2 regions of the Pseudoalteromonas sp. GCY genome follow, and region 2 is predicted to be linked to the other one. Evidence: predicted binding sites of a transcription regulator. Region 2 holds the regulator's gene; the other holds the start of a gene.

The links. The regulator NrdR, encoded in region 2, represses ribonucleotide reductase genes. The targets are predictions, from matches to a motif close to AAACACNANATNTNGTGTTT.
Region 1: a site for NrdR is predicted at 4,120-4,139, ahead of nrdA (class 1a ribonucleoside-diphosphate reductase subunit alpha). Genes of this name have one in related genera too.

What each region holds. Positions count from the first base shown of each region.
Region 1 covers NZ_CP068023.1:1,995,394-2,003,488, reverse strand. Annotated here, with positions in the region: gene gyrA (DNA gyrase subunit A) at 1-2,231, opposite strand, end outside; gene ubiG (bifunctional 2-polyprenyl-6-hydroxyphenol methylase/3-demethylubiquinol 3-O-methyltransferase UbiG) at 2,497-3,207, shown strand; gene JJQ94_RS14085 (HAD family hydrolase) at 3,204-3,851, shown strand; gene nrdA (class 1a ribonucleoside-diphosphate reductase subunit alpha) at 4,207-6,492, shown strand; gene nrdB (class Ia ribonucleoside-diphosphate reductase subunit beta) at 6,546-7,676, shown strand; gene yfaE (class I ribonucleotide reductase maintenance protein YfaE) at 7,676-7,948, shown strand; gene JJQ94_RS14065 (YaeQ family protein) at 8,007-8,095, opposite strand, start outside.
Region 2 covers NZ_CP068023.1:3,117,481-3,125,575, reverse strand. Annotated here, with positions in the region: gene thrA (bifunctional aspartate kinase/homoserine dehydrogenase I) at 1-900, shown strand, start outside; gene thrB (homoserine kinase) at 906-1,844, shown strand; gene thrC (threonine synthase) at 1,844-3,127, shown strand; gene glyA (serine hydroxymethyltransferase) at 3,385-4,641, shown strand; gene nrdR (transcriptional regulator NrdR) at 4,727-5,176, shown strand; gene ribD (bifunctional diaminohydroxyphosphoribosylaminopyrimidine deaminase/5-amino-6-(5-phosphoribosylamino)uracil reductase RibD) at 5,173-6,285, shown strand; gene JJQ94_RS19360 (riboflavin synthase) at 6,287-6,943, shown strand; gene ribBA (bifunctional 3,4-dihydroxy-2-butanone-4-phosphate synthase/GTP cyclohydrolase II) at 6,972-8,084, shown strand.

The DNA.
Region 1 (8,095 bases), 1.1 Mb from region 2:
CCACGAACACCTGTTGCTGTACGGCCCATCGGACGTAAAGCCAACATTTCTTCGCCAGTTTCAGGATCACACTTCACTTCACCTGTTTCTGAATCTCGCTGCTTCTCGTTAAAGCGTACAACTTTACCATGCTCAGTAAATAGCATAATGTCATTTTCACCTGTGGTGATGTTAGCACCGATCAGGCTATCGCCTTCGTTCAAGTTAATAGCAATAATACCACTTGCACGCTGACGGCTGTATGCAGTCAAAGGTGTTTTCTTAACGATACCACTTGCCGTCGCCATGACGATAAACTTATCTTCTTCGTATTCACGAACCGGTAAAATTGTCGTAATACGCTCATCAGCTTCGAGTGGTAACAAGTTGACAATTGGCTTTCCGCGCGCAGCACGTGATGCAAGCGGCAGCTGGTAAACTTTCAACCAATACAAGCGGCCAGAAGTGGAGAAACAAAGAATTGTATCGTGAGTATTTGCAACGAGTAGACGTTCGATAAAGTCTTCATCTTTCATCTTAGTTGCAGATCGCCCTTTACCACCACGACGCTGAGCTTCGTAATCGCTAAGAGGTTGATACTTCACATAGCCTTCGTGAGAAAGCGTAACTACAACGTCTTCTTCGTTGATCAAATCTTCTAAACTGATATCGTGCGCAGCAGCAGTGATCTCTGTGCGACGCTCATCACCATACGTTTCTTTGATTTCAACTAACTCATCGCGGATCACTTCCATCAAACGCTCTGGAGTAGAAAGGATGTACAGTAGTTCAGCGATAAGATCGAGTAGTTCTTTGTATTCTGCTAGAATTTTCTCGTGCTCAAGACCCGTTAATTTGTGTAGTCTTAAGTCTAGGATTGCTTGGGCTTGTTGCTCAGACAAATAGTACTGACCATCACGGATCCCTAATTCTTCCGCTAACCAATCTGGACGTGCAACATTTTCTTCGCCAGTACGCTCAAGCATTGATTTAACGTTACCAAGATCCCAAGCTCGCGCAGTTAGCGCCGCTTTCGCTTCCGCTGGTGTTGGTGACTTACGAATAAGCTCAATGATCGGGTCAATGTTGGCTAGCGCAATTGCGAGGCCTTCAAGCGTATGCGCTCTGTCTCTAGCCTTACGAAGGTCAAATACAGTACGACGCGTTACGACTTCACGACGGTGAATAATAAACGCATCAAGCATTTCTTTCAGGTTGAAACACTTAGGCTGGTTGTTGTCTAGTGCAACCATATTAATGCCAAACACAGTTTGTAGTTGTGTTTGTGCGTATAGGTTGTTTAGTACAACCTCACCTACTTCACCGCGTTTGATTTCAATAACAATACGCATACCGTCTTTATCCGACTCGTCGCGTAGTGCACTGATCCCTTCAACCTTTTTGTCTTTAACAAGCTCTGCAATCTTTTCGATTAGTCTTGCTTTGTTAACCTGATAAGGAATTTCATGAACGATGATAGTTTCTTTGTTTGTTTTTTCATCGACTTCGATTTCAGCTTTCGCGCGGATATAGATCTTACCACGGCCTGTTTTATAGGCTTGTTCAATGCCGTTTTTACCGCTAATGATGGCGGCAGTCGGGAAATCAGGACCCGGAATATAGTCGATTAACTCTTCAATGGTGATGTCTGGATTTTGGATCACAGCCAAACAGCCATTGATCACCTCAGTTAAGTTGTGAGGTGGAATATTGGTCGCCATACCAACCGCGATACCAGATGAACCATTCACCAATAAGTTAGGCACTTTAGTTGGTAACACATCTGGAATTTGCTCTGTACCATCGTAGTTTGGTACATAATCAACGGTTTCTTTTTCAAGGTCAGCAAGTAACTCGTGAGCGACTTTCGCCATACGTACTTCGGTATAACGCATCGCAGCTGCAGAGTCACCATCGACAGAACCAAAGTTACCTTGTCCATCTACGAGCATATAGCGTAGAGAGAAAGGCTGAGCCATACGTACAATAGTATCGTAAACCGCACTATCACCATGCGGGTGATATTTACCGATTACGTCACCAACTACACGAGCTGACTTTTTATAAGGTTTGTTCCAGTCATTTTTAAGTTCATTCATCGCGAACAATACACGACGGTGAACAGGCTTTAGGCCGTCACGTACGTCAGGTAATGCACGACCTACGATTACACTCATTGCATAATCTAGGTATGAATTTTTTAATTCATCTTCGATATTGACTGGCAGGATTTCATTGGCGAGATCAGACATTTGACTCCACTTTCCTTCAGTGTCCACCCCTTTTGTGTCACACTACAACTTGTGTTGAGATGCTATCTGAATATCAAATTGCTTTTTCTGCTGAAGCGCCAATTAAACGCGCTTCAAAAAATAGCCGAATTGCCTCAGAGTATCAGCGGGGGCTTTGTTTATTATAAAATTCGTCAAGCATGCTAACACACTTTTTACCGTTTTACAGGTGCTATTTTTATCTAATCCCCTTTATAATGCGCTCAATTCGACGAGGAAGTTTTTTATGACCGAACATCAAAATGTAGACCCTAATGAAATCGCCAAATTTGAAGAAATAGCAGAGCGCTGGTGGGACAGAGAGGGAGAATTTAAACCATTGCACGACATTAACCCGTTGAGGTTGGACTTTATTAACGATAAATGTGAAGGCCTATTTGCAAAAACAGTATTGGATGTCGGTTGTGGTGGTGGGATTTTAACAGAAAGCATGGCTAAGCTAGGTGCAAATGCAACCGGTATCGATATGGGTCAAGAGCCGCTTAACGTCGCAAAGCTTCACTCATTAGAGGTCGGTGTTAACGTAGACTATCAAAAAGTGCCAGCGGAAGAATTCGCAGCCTTGCACCAAGGTGAATTCGATGTAGTAACTTGCATGGAAATGTTAGAACACGTACCAGACCCAGAATCCATTATTCGTTCTGTCTCACAGCTAGTTAAGCCCGGCGGTCATGTATTTTTTTCTACCTTAAATAAAACTACAAAAGCGTATTTACTGGCTATCGTCGCCGCAGAAAAACTGCTTAAAATGGTTCCTGAAGGCACGCATGAGCATGATAAGTTTATTCGCCCTTCGACCTTAATAGACTGGGCTGAAAAGTACGACCTCAAAGTTAGAGCGGCGACAGGGATTAACTACAACCCTATCGGCAAAACATTTACCTTAACTAAAGACGTTTCAGTTAACTACATTCTACACTTTGAGAAGCTGGCATGATCCAAGCGGTACTATTTGATTTAGACGGCACCTTGCTGGATACCAGTGATGACTTGGGAGCTGCACTAAACTACGTTTTAACTGCTAATAAAATGCCTACTGTCGGCAAACAGGTATATAGTAGTGCGATTTCAAACGGCGTAGCAGCGATGTTGCAGGTAGGATTTGGTGAGTCATTAAAGCACTACGACATCCAAGTCTTACGTCAGGGTGTACTCGACTACTACCTGGCGAATTTATCTGTACATTCCCAATGCTTTGCGCAAATTGGTGAGTTATTAGCGGTACTTTTAGAAAAAGAGATTCAGGTTGGGATCATGACAAACAAACCTGAGTTTTTAACACTTCCGCTACTAAAACAGATCCCTGAACTTGCAAAGATCGAGACAGTCGTATGCGGAGATACACTGGCGGTGGCCAAACCTCATCCTGAGCCTTTACTGTTAGTGGCGTCAAAATTGGGGGTTTTACCTGAGCAGTGTATTTATGTTGGAGATGCCGAGCGAGACATTATTGCTGCAAAATCCGCAAAAATGATTAGTGCAGCAGCAATGTGGGGATTCATTCCATCTGAAGCTGAAGCTAAGTCTTGGCATGCGGATCTCTATCTTACTAACCCATTAGACACGTTATCGCATATTTAGTGTCGATAAAAAAATAAAACACCATATATTGTGTTTTTGCTATAATAGATACGAATTTGTGTAGAAAAAAATCAGTTAGAATTTTTTTTTATTTTTGCTGAAAAGTATCATCTTTTTGTTGATTTTTCTTTGTGGGCAGATAAGTGGATTGTCATAGGTTAGTGGATACTTACATAAATAAATTATCCCAAACTTATCCACAATTCTGCCCGAGTTGTTCTCTTGCAAATTCACGTCAACCCCACTATCTTGTGATCCCTAGCCACTAGGGCACCATATATAGTGGTGGTTTGCTAAACAATTTTATATTCGTGCGATATCTAAAGCGCGTTCCTAAGGAATACAGGCACATAACATGAACCAACAGCTATCTGTATGCAAAAGAAACGGTCGCAAAGAACCGTTAGATCTAGATAAGATCCATCGTGTCATTACATGGGCGGCAGAAGGCCTAGATAACGTCTCAGTTTCTCAGGTTGAATTAAAGTCACATATCCAGTTTTATGACGGTATTCGTACTGGTGATATCCACGAAACGATTATTAAAGCTGCAGCCGATCTGATCTCAAAAGAGTCTCCAGATTATCAGTATCTAGCCGCTCGTTTGGCCATTTTCCACTTACGTAAGAAAGCCTATGGCTGTTTTGAGCCGCCGCACTTACACGACCATGTGGTAAAACTGGTTGAAGACAAGCGCTATGATCAGCACCTTCTTGCTGACTACACAAAAGCAGAGTTTGATGAGCTAAACAGCTACATCGACCATAGCCGAGATATGAACTTCAGCTATGCAGCCGTTAAACAGTTAGAAGGTAAGTACCTTGTACAAAACCGCGTGACGGGTGAGATCTATGAAAGTGCGCAGTTCTTATATGTTCTTGTTGCTGCAAGCCTGTTTGCAAACTACCCGAAAGAAACGCGTCTAGATTACATTAAGCGATTCTACGATGCGGTTTCAACATTCAAGATTTCATTACCAACGCCAATTATGGCTGGTGTTCGTACGCCGACACGTCAGTTTAGCTCATGCGTACTGATTGAATGTGCTGATAGCCTAGATTCAATCAACGCAACTTCTTCTGCGATTGTAAAATACGTCAGTCAACGCGCTGGTATTGGTATTAACGCAGGTCGTATTCGTGCACTAGGTAGCCCAATCAGAAATGGTGAAGCGTACCACACGGGATGTATTCCGTTTTATAAGCACTTCCAAACGGCTGTTAAAAGCTGTTCTCAAGGCGGTGTACGTGGTGGTGCAGCGACTCTATTCTACCCGCTTTGGCATCTTGAAGTTGAAAACCTATTAGTACTAAAAAATAACCGTGGTGTTGAAGAGAACCGCGTACGTCATTTAGATTATGGCGTGCAGTTCAACAAAACCATGTATAGCCGCCTAATTAAAGACGACTATATTACGCTATTCAGTCCATCAGATGTGCCTGGTCTTTATGATGCATTCTTTGAAGATCAAGATAAATTCGAAGAATTGTATGTTAAGTACGAGCAAGACGAGTTTATTCGTAAGAAACGCATTAAAGCGATTGAATTATTCTCAATGTTTGCGCAAGAACGTGCGAGCACTGGTCGTATTTATCTCCAAAACGTTGACCACTGTAATACACACAGCCCGTTTGACTCTAAGGTTGCACCGATCCGCCAGTCAAACCTATGTCTTGAAATTGCACTACCAACGAAGCCGCTAAGTCATGTAAATGACCCTGAAGGCGAAATTGCGCTTTGTACGCTTTCAGCATTTAACTTAGGTGCCATCAAGTCTTTAGATGAGTTAGAAGAGTTAGCTGAGCTTGCGGTTCGCGCACTTGATAACCTATTAGACTATCAAGACTACCCTGTTCCTGCTGCGTACAATGCAACGATGGGACGCCGTACACTGGGTATCGGTGTGATTAACTTTGCTTATTATCTTGCAAAGAATGGTGTTAAGTACTCAGACGGTAGTGCTAACGGCCTAACACACAGAACATTTGAAGCGATCCAATACTATCTGATGAAAGCATCGAATGAACTAGCAAAAGAGCGCGGCGCTTGTCCTAAGTTTAACGAGACGACTTATTCACAAGGTATCATGCCAATAGACACCTATAAGCGTGACCTTGATAAAGTCTGTGAAGAGCCATTACAACTTGACTGGGATGCATTAAGAGCAAGTATCCAAGAACACGGTATGCGTAACTCAACCTTGTCTGCGTTGATGCCATCAGAAACATCATCGCAAATTTCAAATGCGACAAACGGTATTGAACCACCTCGCGGTCATATCAGCGTTAAAGCAAGTAAAGATGGTATCTTGAAGCAAGTTGTACCTGAGTACGAGCGCCTCAAAGATAACTATGAGCTACTTTGGGATATTCCATCTAACGATGGTTACCTTGCGCTAGTTGGTATTATGCAGAAGTTCATCGATCAAACTATCTCTGCAAATACCAATTATGATCCAAGTAAGTTTGAAGCGGGTAAAGTTCCTATGAAGCTATTGCTAAAAGACTTACTCACCGCGTACAAACTTGGTGTTAAGACACTTTACTACCATAACACACGCGACGGTGCTTCAGATGCTCAAGATGAGTTGAAACCAGAAGCAGAAGACGATGGGTGTGAAGGCGGCGCTTGTAAGATATAACTTTTTATGCGGGTGGTCTTCACCCGCTTTTTTAGGTATTGAGTAACACATTTATGGCATATTCTACGTTTAGCAGAAATCATAACGACCAATTAAAAGAACCGATGTTTTTCGGGCAAACTGTTAATGTATCTCGCTACGACCAACAGAAGTTCCCTATTTTCGAAAAGCTAATTGAAAAGCAATTATCGTTTTTCTGGCGTCCTGAAGAAGTAGACGTAAGTAAGGATAGATTGGACTTTCAGGCACTTCCTGAGCACGAAAGACATATCTTTTTGAGCAATCTAAAATATCAAACATTGCTAGACAGTGTTCAAGGTCGCTCTCCAAACGTTGCACTTTTGCCGATCGTCTCCATCCCTGAACTTGAAACTTGGATCGAAACTTGGGCGTTTAGTGAAACGATCCACAGTCGCTCTTACACTCACATTATTCGTAATGTAACGCAAAACCCTGAGTTAATCTTTGATGACATTGTAGGCAATGACAAAATTGTTGAACGTGCGGATGCAGTTACCAAGTATTACGATGAACTGATTGAAAAGGTAAGCCTTTATAATCAGTACGGCGAAGGCAAACATGAAATTAACGGCACAACGGTCGTCATTAACTTATTTGAACTTAAAAAGGTCCTGTACCTTTGTATCATGTCGGTAAACATCTTAGAAGCGATCCGCTTCTACGTGAGCTTTGCCTGCTCGTTTGCTTTTGCTGAGCGAGAGCTTATGGAAGGTAATGCAAAGATCATCAAGCTGATTGCTCGTGATGAGGCGCTTCATTTGTCTGGCACACAGCACATGCTAAATATCATGCAAGAAGGCAAAGACGATCCTGAAATGTCTATCGTGGCTGCCCAATGTCGTGACGAAGCGATTAAGATGTTTGTTGAAGCTGCTGAACAAGAAAAAGAATGGGCTGAGTACCTGTTTAAAGACGGTTCAATGATTGGACTAAATAAAGATATTTTGTGTCAATACGTTGAGTACATCACAAATATTCGTATGTCAGCGGTTGGTTTACCAACGCAATTTGAGACCAAATCGAACCCTATTCCATGGATCAATGCTTGGCTTGTTTCTGACAATGTTCAGGTTGCACCACAGGAAGCTGAGATCAGCTCATACCTTGTTGGACAAATCGACTCTCAAGTAGATGCCTCTGACTTTGGCGATTTCGACTTGTAATGGTTGAAAAGCCATCCTTCCTAATTCAGGTTGAGAATATTGAGGAGCCACTGGAATATGTGGCTTCTTCGTCTTCGATACTCGAAACCCTTGAAGCCGCAAATATTGAAGTCCCCTATCAATGTCGCGAGGGTTTTTGCGGCGCCTGCCGCGCCAAGCTCATTGAAGGACAAACACAGTACGCGAATGAACCACTTGCTTTTGTGAGAGATGGGGAAATTTTATTGTGCTGCAGCAGACCCACAAGCCATATTAAAATAGAGTTGCCGTAAATAACCAAAACCCGAGAGATAACAACTTGTCTAGTAGCCGTTATCCCTAACTAATACGTTAAATCAGCTTGGTAATTTGAGTACGAATGTAGTGTTCACTATCAGTAACACTCATCGCCCCATTTTCAAAAATCACATCCCAATGCA
Region 2 (8,095 bases):
CCGTTTGATAACTGGGAGCTGGCGCTTGAGAAAGCGGAGTCGGGCTTTGATTTACAACAGGTGAGCCAGTTTGTTAGACAAAATCATTTGATTAACCCTGTGATTGTCGATTGTAGTGCGGCTCAGTTTGTTGCCGATGGCTATTTAGACTTTCTTAATGCGGGCTTTCATGTCGTTGCGGCTAACAAAAAAGCCAATACTGGCAGCTATGAGTATTATCAGTCACTACAACAGGCTGCACTTGCTAAGCGCCGTCACTTTCTATACGAAACCAACGTTGGCGCCGGACTCCCTGTATTAGATAACCTTAAATTGCTGTTTGGCGCAGGAGATGAACTGCTTTCATTCAGTGGTATTTTGTCTGGCTCGTTATCGTATATCTTTGGCGTATTGTCGGATGGTTTATCGCTATCGGAAGCGACAGAGAAAGCTAAACAAAGTGGTTTTACAGAGCCAGATCCGCGCGATGACTTATCTGGTACGGATGTTGCGCGTAAGCTGCTTATCATTGCCCGTGAATCGGGGCTGCCGTTGGAGCTCAGTGATATTGAAGTTGAATCAGTATTACCTGAAGGGTTTGCTGAGGGCGCCAGTGTTGATGAATTTATGGCGCAATTACCGCAATTAGATGATGCTTTCGCAGCGCGTATTGCTGCGGCAAAAGCACAAGGCCAAGTGCTACGCTATGTCGGTTCAATCGTTGACGGTAAATGCCGCGTTGGCATTGAAGCCGTAGACAAAGAGCACGCTCTGTACGATATTCGTGATGGTGAAAACGCACTGGCTATCTTAAGTCAGTATTATCAACCAAAGCCTTTTGTGATCAGAGGTTATGGCGCGGGCGCAGAAGTAACCTCTGCAGGCGTATTTGCTGATATCCTAAAAACGCTGTCGAGGTAGGAGTTATGAAAACGTTTTATGCACCAGCGTCAATGGGCAATTTTTGTGTTGGCTTTGACGCCCTTGGCGCCGCACTCCAGCCTATTGATGGCAGTTTATTGGGTGATCAGGTCAGTGTTGAAGCCGCAGAGCGTGATACGTTCAATTGTATTGGTCCATATGCTGAAAAGCTCTCCGCCGATCCTAAAGACAATTTGGCGTTTCAGTGTTTACAGCACTTCAAACAGCATGTGGCACCAAACATGCCTGCGGTTGCCATGACCTTATATAAAGGCCTTCCTGTTGGTTCTGGTTTAGGCTCTAGCGCTTGCTCTGTGGTTGCCGCTTTTGCTGCACTCAATGATTTTGCCAATACGCGATTAAGCCAAGAGGCGCTCATTGAATTGATGGCCGACTTTGAAGCAAAGGTCAGTGGCGGTCGTCACTACGACAACATCACGCCATGCTACCTTGGTGGACTACAACTGACGGCAGACTGCATTCCAAGTAAAGCAATCAGTGTAGCGCATGATGAAAGCTGGTTTTATGTTATTGCATATCCTGGCTTTGCATTGAATACAGCGAAAGCAAGGCAAGCACTACCGCAGCAGTTTTCTTTGCATGATACGGTGGAGTTTGCCCAGCGACTGTCAGGCTTTTGTTTATTGATGCAGTCAGGTCAATTTGACAAAGCACTGTCGATGATGAAAGACAGTATTGCCGAAGAAGCGAGAGCGCCACTCATTGCTGGCTTTAATGAAGCAAAAGACGCGCTACCAGCCCTAGGTGCCGAACTGGTGAGTATTTCAGGGGCAGGGCCCACACTATTTGCTATTTGTAAGTCAGAGCAACAGGCAAATGCAGTGCAGCAATGGCTGCAACAAAACTATATAAATGAAGCTGGGTTTAGCCATATTTGCCGATTAGATAAGCTTGGCACAAGAGAATTAAAGGATCAAAAGTAATGAAATTAGTGAATTTAAAAGACGAACAGCAGATAGTCTCATTCGTTGAAGCGGTAAAAATCGGTTTAGGTCGTAACCAAGGGGTCTTTTTTCCTCCTACATTTGAGCGTATTGCGGATGTTGATGCACTACTTGAATTACCTTTTGCTGAGCGTAGTGCCAAGGTATTACATCACCTTATTGGTGATGAACTACCACAAGATACGCTCGATGCGATGGTAAAACGCGCCTTTAATTTCCCAGCTAAGTTAGTCGAAGTTGCTAAAAATCAGCATTGTTTAGAGCTTTTTCATGGACCAACGCTGGCGTTTAAGGACTTTGGCGGTCGCTTTATGGCGGAATGCATTAGCATGTTTAATCAAGGTGAGCGCGTGACTATCCTCACGGCAACAAGTGGTGATACTGGTGCCGCCGTTGCCCATGCATTTTACGAAAAAGAAAATGTCGATGTTGTGATCCTTTATCCTCATGGCAAAATTTCGCTTGCCCAACAAAAGCTGTTTACAACACTTGGGAAAAACATTCATTGTTATGCTGTAGATGGCAGCTTTGATGACTGCCAAGCGATGGTGAAGTCTGCATTCCTTGATGACGAAGTAAAACAAAAGCTTGGTCTTAATTCGGCAAACTCCATCAACATCAGCCGCTTAGTGGCGCAAGTGTGTTATTACTTTGAAGCGCTAGCGCAATTACCTAAATCTCAGCGTGATAAAGTGCATGTTTCAGTGCCAAGTGGTAACTTCGGTAATGTCTGTGCGGCGATGATTGCGGCCGCGATTGGACTGCCTATTGCCAAATTAAGTGCCACGACAAACCAAAATGATACTGTGCCCCGTTACATTGCCTCGGGTGAGTGGCAACCAAACGACACTTTGGAGTCACTCTCTAATGCGATGGACGTGAGTAAACCTAATAACTGGCCTCGTGTTGAAATCATGCTAGATAGAGGGGATTTTAACAAACATGACTTTTATTCACGTTCGGTGTCAGAAGTTCGGACTCAGTCGGTAATGCAAGAATTACATGATAAAGGTTACTTGGCTGAGCCGCATACTGCGATAGCCTACGAGGGATTAGCGCTGGACTCTCAAGCGGATGAAATCGGAATTTTCCTTGCCACTGCACATCCTGCGAAGTTTAAGGAATCTGTAGAAGGTGTTTTAAATCAGCAGCTTGATATGCCAAAACCGTTGGCCGATGCATTGCAAAAACCATGTTTGGCAGAGCCGCTTAGTGCAGATTATGATGCTTTGAAGGCAGCAATATTAGCAAAACTCAACTAAATCAGAGAGCCTATCTGAGTGGGTAGAACGCCTACTCAGATAAGGTCAATTACAAGACTATATTAGCTTTTCAAATGCAACTTAGGTTGTCTTATTTAAAATATTAATGTTTAAATAAAAAAATATCATCGCGATAGGGGTGTGAAATAAATTCAATCCTTGCTTAAATATGCCCATGCTGATTTCATAGGCAAACTGGTTATCTTGTGATGCTAGATTGTCTTTAAAAATACCCTTACGTTTACCTAGGAGAAACCATGTTAGAACGTAACATGAATATTGCAGATTTTGACCCAGAACTATTTGCAGCGATTGAAGCCGAAACTTCACGTCAAGAAGAGCACATCGAGCTTATCGCTTCTGAGAACTACTGTAGCCCACGTGTACTTGAAGCGCAGGGTTCTCAGCTAACAAACAAGTATGCTGAAGGTTACCCAGGTAAGCGTTACTACGGCGGTTGTGAGCACGTAGACGTGGTTGAGCAACTTGCGATTGACCGTGCCAATGAGCTATTTGGTTCGACTTACGCAAACGTTCAGCCTCACGCTGGCTCACAAGCAAACGCGGCGGTATTCCAAGCGCTACTTCAGCCACATGACACTGTGCTAGGTATGAGCCTTGCTCACGGTGGTCACTTAACGCACGGTTCACACGTAAACTTCTCAGGTAAAACGTACAATGCTATCCAGTACGGTCTAAACGAAGAAACTGGCGAAATCGATTACGCGCAAGTTGAAGCGTTAGCACTTGAGCACAAGCCAAAAATGATCATCGGTGGTTTCTCTGCGTACTCAGGTATCGTTGACTGGGCTAAGTTCCGCGAAATCGCTGACAAAGTAGGCGCTTACCTACTTGTTGATATGGCGCACGTTGCAGGTCTAGTCGCCGCTGGTATCTACCCAAGCCCAGTGCCTCATGCACATGTTGTAACAACAACAACGCACAAAACACTAGCGGGTCCTCGTGGTGGTCTTATCATCTCTGCTTGTGATGATGAAGAAATCTACAAAAAGCTAAACTCTGCGGTATTCCCTGGTGGTCAAGGTGGTCCTCTATGTCACGTTATCGCTGCGAAAGCGGTTGCGTTCAAAGAAGCACTACAGCCAGAGTTCAAGTCATACCAAGAGCAAGTGGTTAAAAATGCACAAGCTATGGTTGCGGTACTTCAGGAGCGTGGTTATAAAGTGGTTTCTGGCAAAACTGAAAACCACCTGTTCCTACTTGACCTGATTGATAAAGACATCACAGGTAAAGATGCGGATGCAGCGCTTGGCCGTGCAAACATCACAGTAAACAAAAACTCTGTACCAAACGATCCACGTTCACCGTTCGTTACTTCTGGTCTGCGTATTGGTTCTCCTGCGATCACTCGTCGTGGCTTCAAAGAAGCTGAGTCGAAAGAGCTTGCTGGCTGGATCTGTGACGTACTAGACAACATCAATGATGAGTCTGTACAGGCACAAGTGAAAGAAAAAGTAAAAGCAATTTGCGCTAAATTACCTGTTTACGCATAATTTCGCTCACAAAAAAGCAGTTTTTTGTTATGATTAAGGCCGCATTCAAGCGGCCTTTTTTGTTTTTGAGTCAACGAGAGCGTCTATGCATTGTCCATTCTGTACAGCCAAAGATACCAAAGTGATAGATTCACGTTTGGTTGCTTCCGGCCACCAAGTCCGTCGCCGTCGTGAGTGTATTTTATGCCACGAACGCTTTACCACTTTTGAAGGCGCTGAGCTCTTAATGCCGCGCGTAATAAAGCAAGATGGTACCAGAGAGCCTTTCAATGAAGATAAGCTACTCAATGGCATGCACCGAGCGCTGGAAAAGCGTCCCGTCAGCACAGAACAAATAGAAGAAGTAGTACATCAGATTAAATCTCAAATTCGTGGTACTGGCGAACGTGAAGTACCAAGCGACATGATTGGCGAATGTATTATGGAAGCCCTCAAAAAGCTCGATAAAGTGGCTTATGTGCGATTTGCTTCGGTATATCGTTCTTTCGAAGATATTCGTGAGTTTGGTGAAGAAATTGCGAGGTTGGGAGATTGAGCCAGTTCACAACGCAAGACCATGATTACATGAGCCGCGCCATTACGCTTGCAAAGCGCGGTAAATACACCACAACACCAAATCCAAACGTCGGCTGTGTGATCGTAAAAAACGGTGAAATAGTCGGCGAAGGCGCGCACTTAAAAGCAGGTGAAGGCCATGCTGAAGTGCATGCGCTTAAGCAAGCTGGAGCTAAAGCCGCTGGTGCAACTGCCTATGTAACGCTTGAGCCATGTAGTCACTATGGCAGAACGCCGCCGTGCGCAAAAGGTCTGATTGACGCAGGCGTCAGCAGAGTGGTTGCAGCCATGGTTGATCCCAACCCACAAGTTGCAGGGCGTGGATTGGCGATGTTAGAGGCCGCGGGAATTGAAACGGCTTTTGGTTTGCTAGAGCCACAAGCAAGGGCACTAAATACCGGTTTCTTGAAGCGAATGGAGTATGGGTTGCCATTCGTGACTTGTAAGCTTGCCGCTTCTCTTGATGGTAAAACCGCATTAAACAATGGCCAGAGCAAGTGGATTACCTCAGCGGCAGCGCGCTTGGACGTACAGCGCCACCGCGCGCAAAGCTGCGTGGTCTTGACCGGAGCTGATACGGTTATGGTAGACAACGCAAGACTCAATGTTCGTGAAGAATTTTTGCAAGACACCGATTATCCCCAATCTGAGCTACGCCAGCCGATACGTGCGATTATTGACTCACAAAATCGTCTGACACCAGATCTTGCGCTATTTAAAATTGCATCTCCTGTGATTATTTTTCGCCGTACTATTGATAATTCAGCGCAATGGCCTCATTTCGTAGAGCAAATTGTCGTGCCTGAAATCAACGGTAAGCTCGACCTAAAAGCCGTGCTCAACAAGCTGGCTGAAAAGCACTGTAATTATGTTTGGCTAGAAGCCGGTGCCACCCTTGCGGGGGTAATGCATGAACAAGGGCTAATCGATGAATATATAGTCTATTTGGCACCGAAAATAATTGGCGCTGGAAAAGGGCTGTTTAACACCACGCCACTGAGTGCCATGTCGCAAATACCAGAGTTAGTGTTTGGCGACGTTTGCCAAGTGGGGCCTGATCTCAAACTTATCGCGACTAAAGAGAAGTAAAATGTTTACAGGTATTATCGAAGCAACAGGAACATTAACTCAATTGCAGCTCAAGGGCGGCGATTTAATTGTTCGTGTGACCACGACATCTCTTGATATGAGCGATGTAAACTTGGGTGATAGTATTGCCACGAACGGGGTTTGCCTGACTGTAACTGAGAAGTTTCATGATGGCTTCAAAGCCGATGTTTCTAACGAAACCTTAAGTTTGACGCGTTTTGCCGAGTACAAACAAGGCCAAAAGGTCAATCTTGAAAAGGCACTGCAGCCGATTTCACGTCTAGGCGGTCATTTGGTGTCAGGCCATGTGGATGGTATTGCTGAAGTGGTTGAGATAACCGCTAATGCCAGAGCGACTGACTATTGGTTAGCCGCGCCGTCATCGCTAATGAAGTATATTCCGTATAAAGGTTCAGTTGCCATTGATGGTATCAGTTTGACGGTCAATGCCGTGGAACAAAATCGCTTTAAATTGACCATAGTGCCACATACGGCGCAAGAAACGACGATTGCAGGTTTTCAAGTCGGGTCAAAGCTAAACCTAGAGGTTGATCAAATCGCCCGCTACCTCGAAAGACTAATTCAGGGTGAGCCAAGCGCTGCCAGCGAGTCCACTCTCACAACCAGTCTATTGGCGAAAGCTGGCTTTATAAAGTAGCCACAGACAAAGTAAAAATGGGAAAACTATGAGTTTAAATAGTGCTGAGGAAATCATCGCGGACATTAAAGCCGGTAAAATGGTTATTTTGATGGACGATGAAGACCGAGAAAATGAAGGTGATCTGATCATTGCAGCAGAGCACATTACACCAGATGCAATTAATTTCATGGCAACATATGGTCGCGGGTTAATCTGTTTAACCATGACACAGGAGCGCTGTGAGCAGCTGAACTTACCACTAATGGTGAAAACCAATGGCGCTCAGTTCTCTACCAACTTTACTTTGTCTATTGAAGCTGCAAAAGGCGTAACGACGGGAATTTCAGCAGCAGATCGTGCTCGTACAGTGCAAGCTGCGGTTGCCAAAGGTGCTGTGCCTGAAGATATTGTACAACCAGGTCATATCTTCCCAATCATGGCGCAACCAGGCGGCGTTTTAACGCGCGCAGGCCATACTGAAGCTGGATGTGATTTAGCACGTTTGGCGGGATTGGAACCTGCATCTGTGATTGTTGAAATTCTAAATCCAGACGGCACTATGGCACGTCGCCCACAACTAGAAGTATTCGCAAAAGAACACGATATTAAAATCGGCACCATTGCTGATTTAATTGAGTATCGTAACTTAAACGAAACCACCATCGAAAAAGTAGCAGAGTGTAAACTTCCTACTGAGTTTGGTGAGTTTAACCTCGTTACTTACAAAGACACCATTGATAATCAACTTCACTATGCGATGGTAAAGGGCGAGATCAAATCGGAAGAAGCCAATTTAGTACGTGTGCATTTGCAAAGCACATTTAACGATATTCTTCATTCAGATCGCAGTGCGGATAGAAGCTGGACGCTGCAAAGCGCCATGAAGCACATCGCCGACAACGAAGGTGTATTAGTCATTCTTGGTAAGCAAGAACGCAGCGAAGAGATGGAAGCGCTGGTTAAGGCATTTGCTGCGGAAGATGCGGGTGAACAGGTGAACTACCGTAAATTCCAAGGTACTTCGCGCACCGTAGGTGTGGGGTCGCAAATTTTGGCTGATTTAGGCATTCAGAAAATGCGCCTAATGAGTCTACCTAAAAAATATCATGCACTGTCTGGTTTCCACTTAGAAGTGGTTGAATACGTCGAACCAAAATAATTCCAAAATGC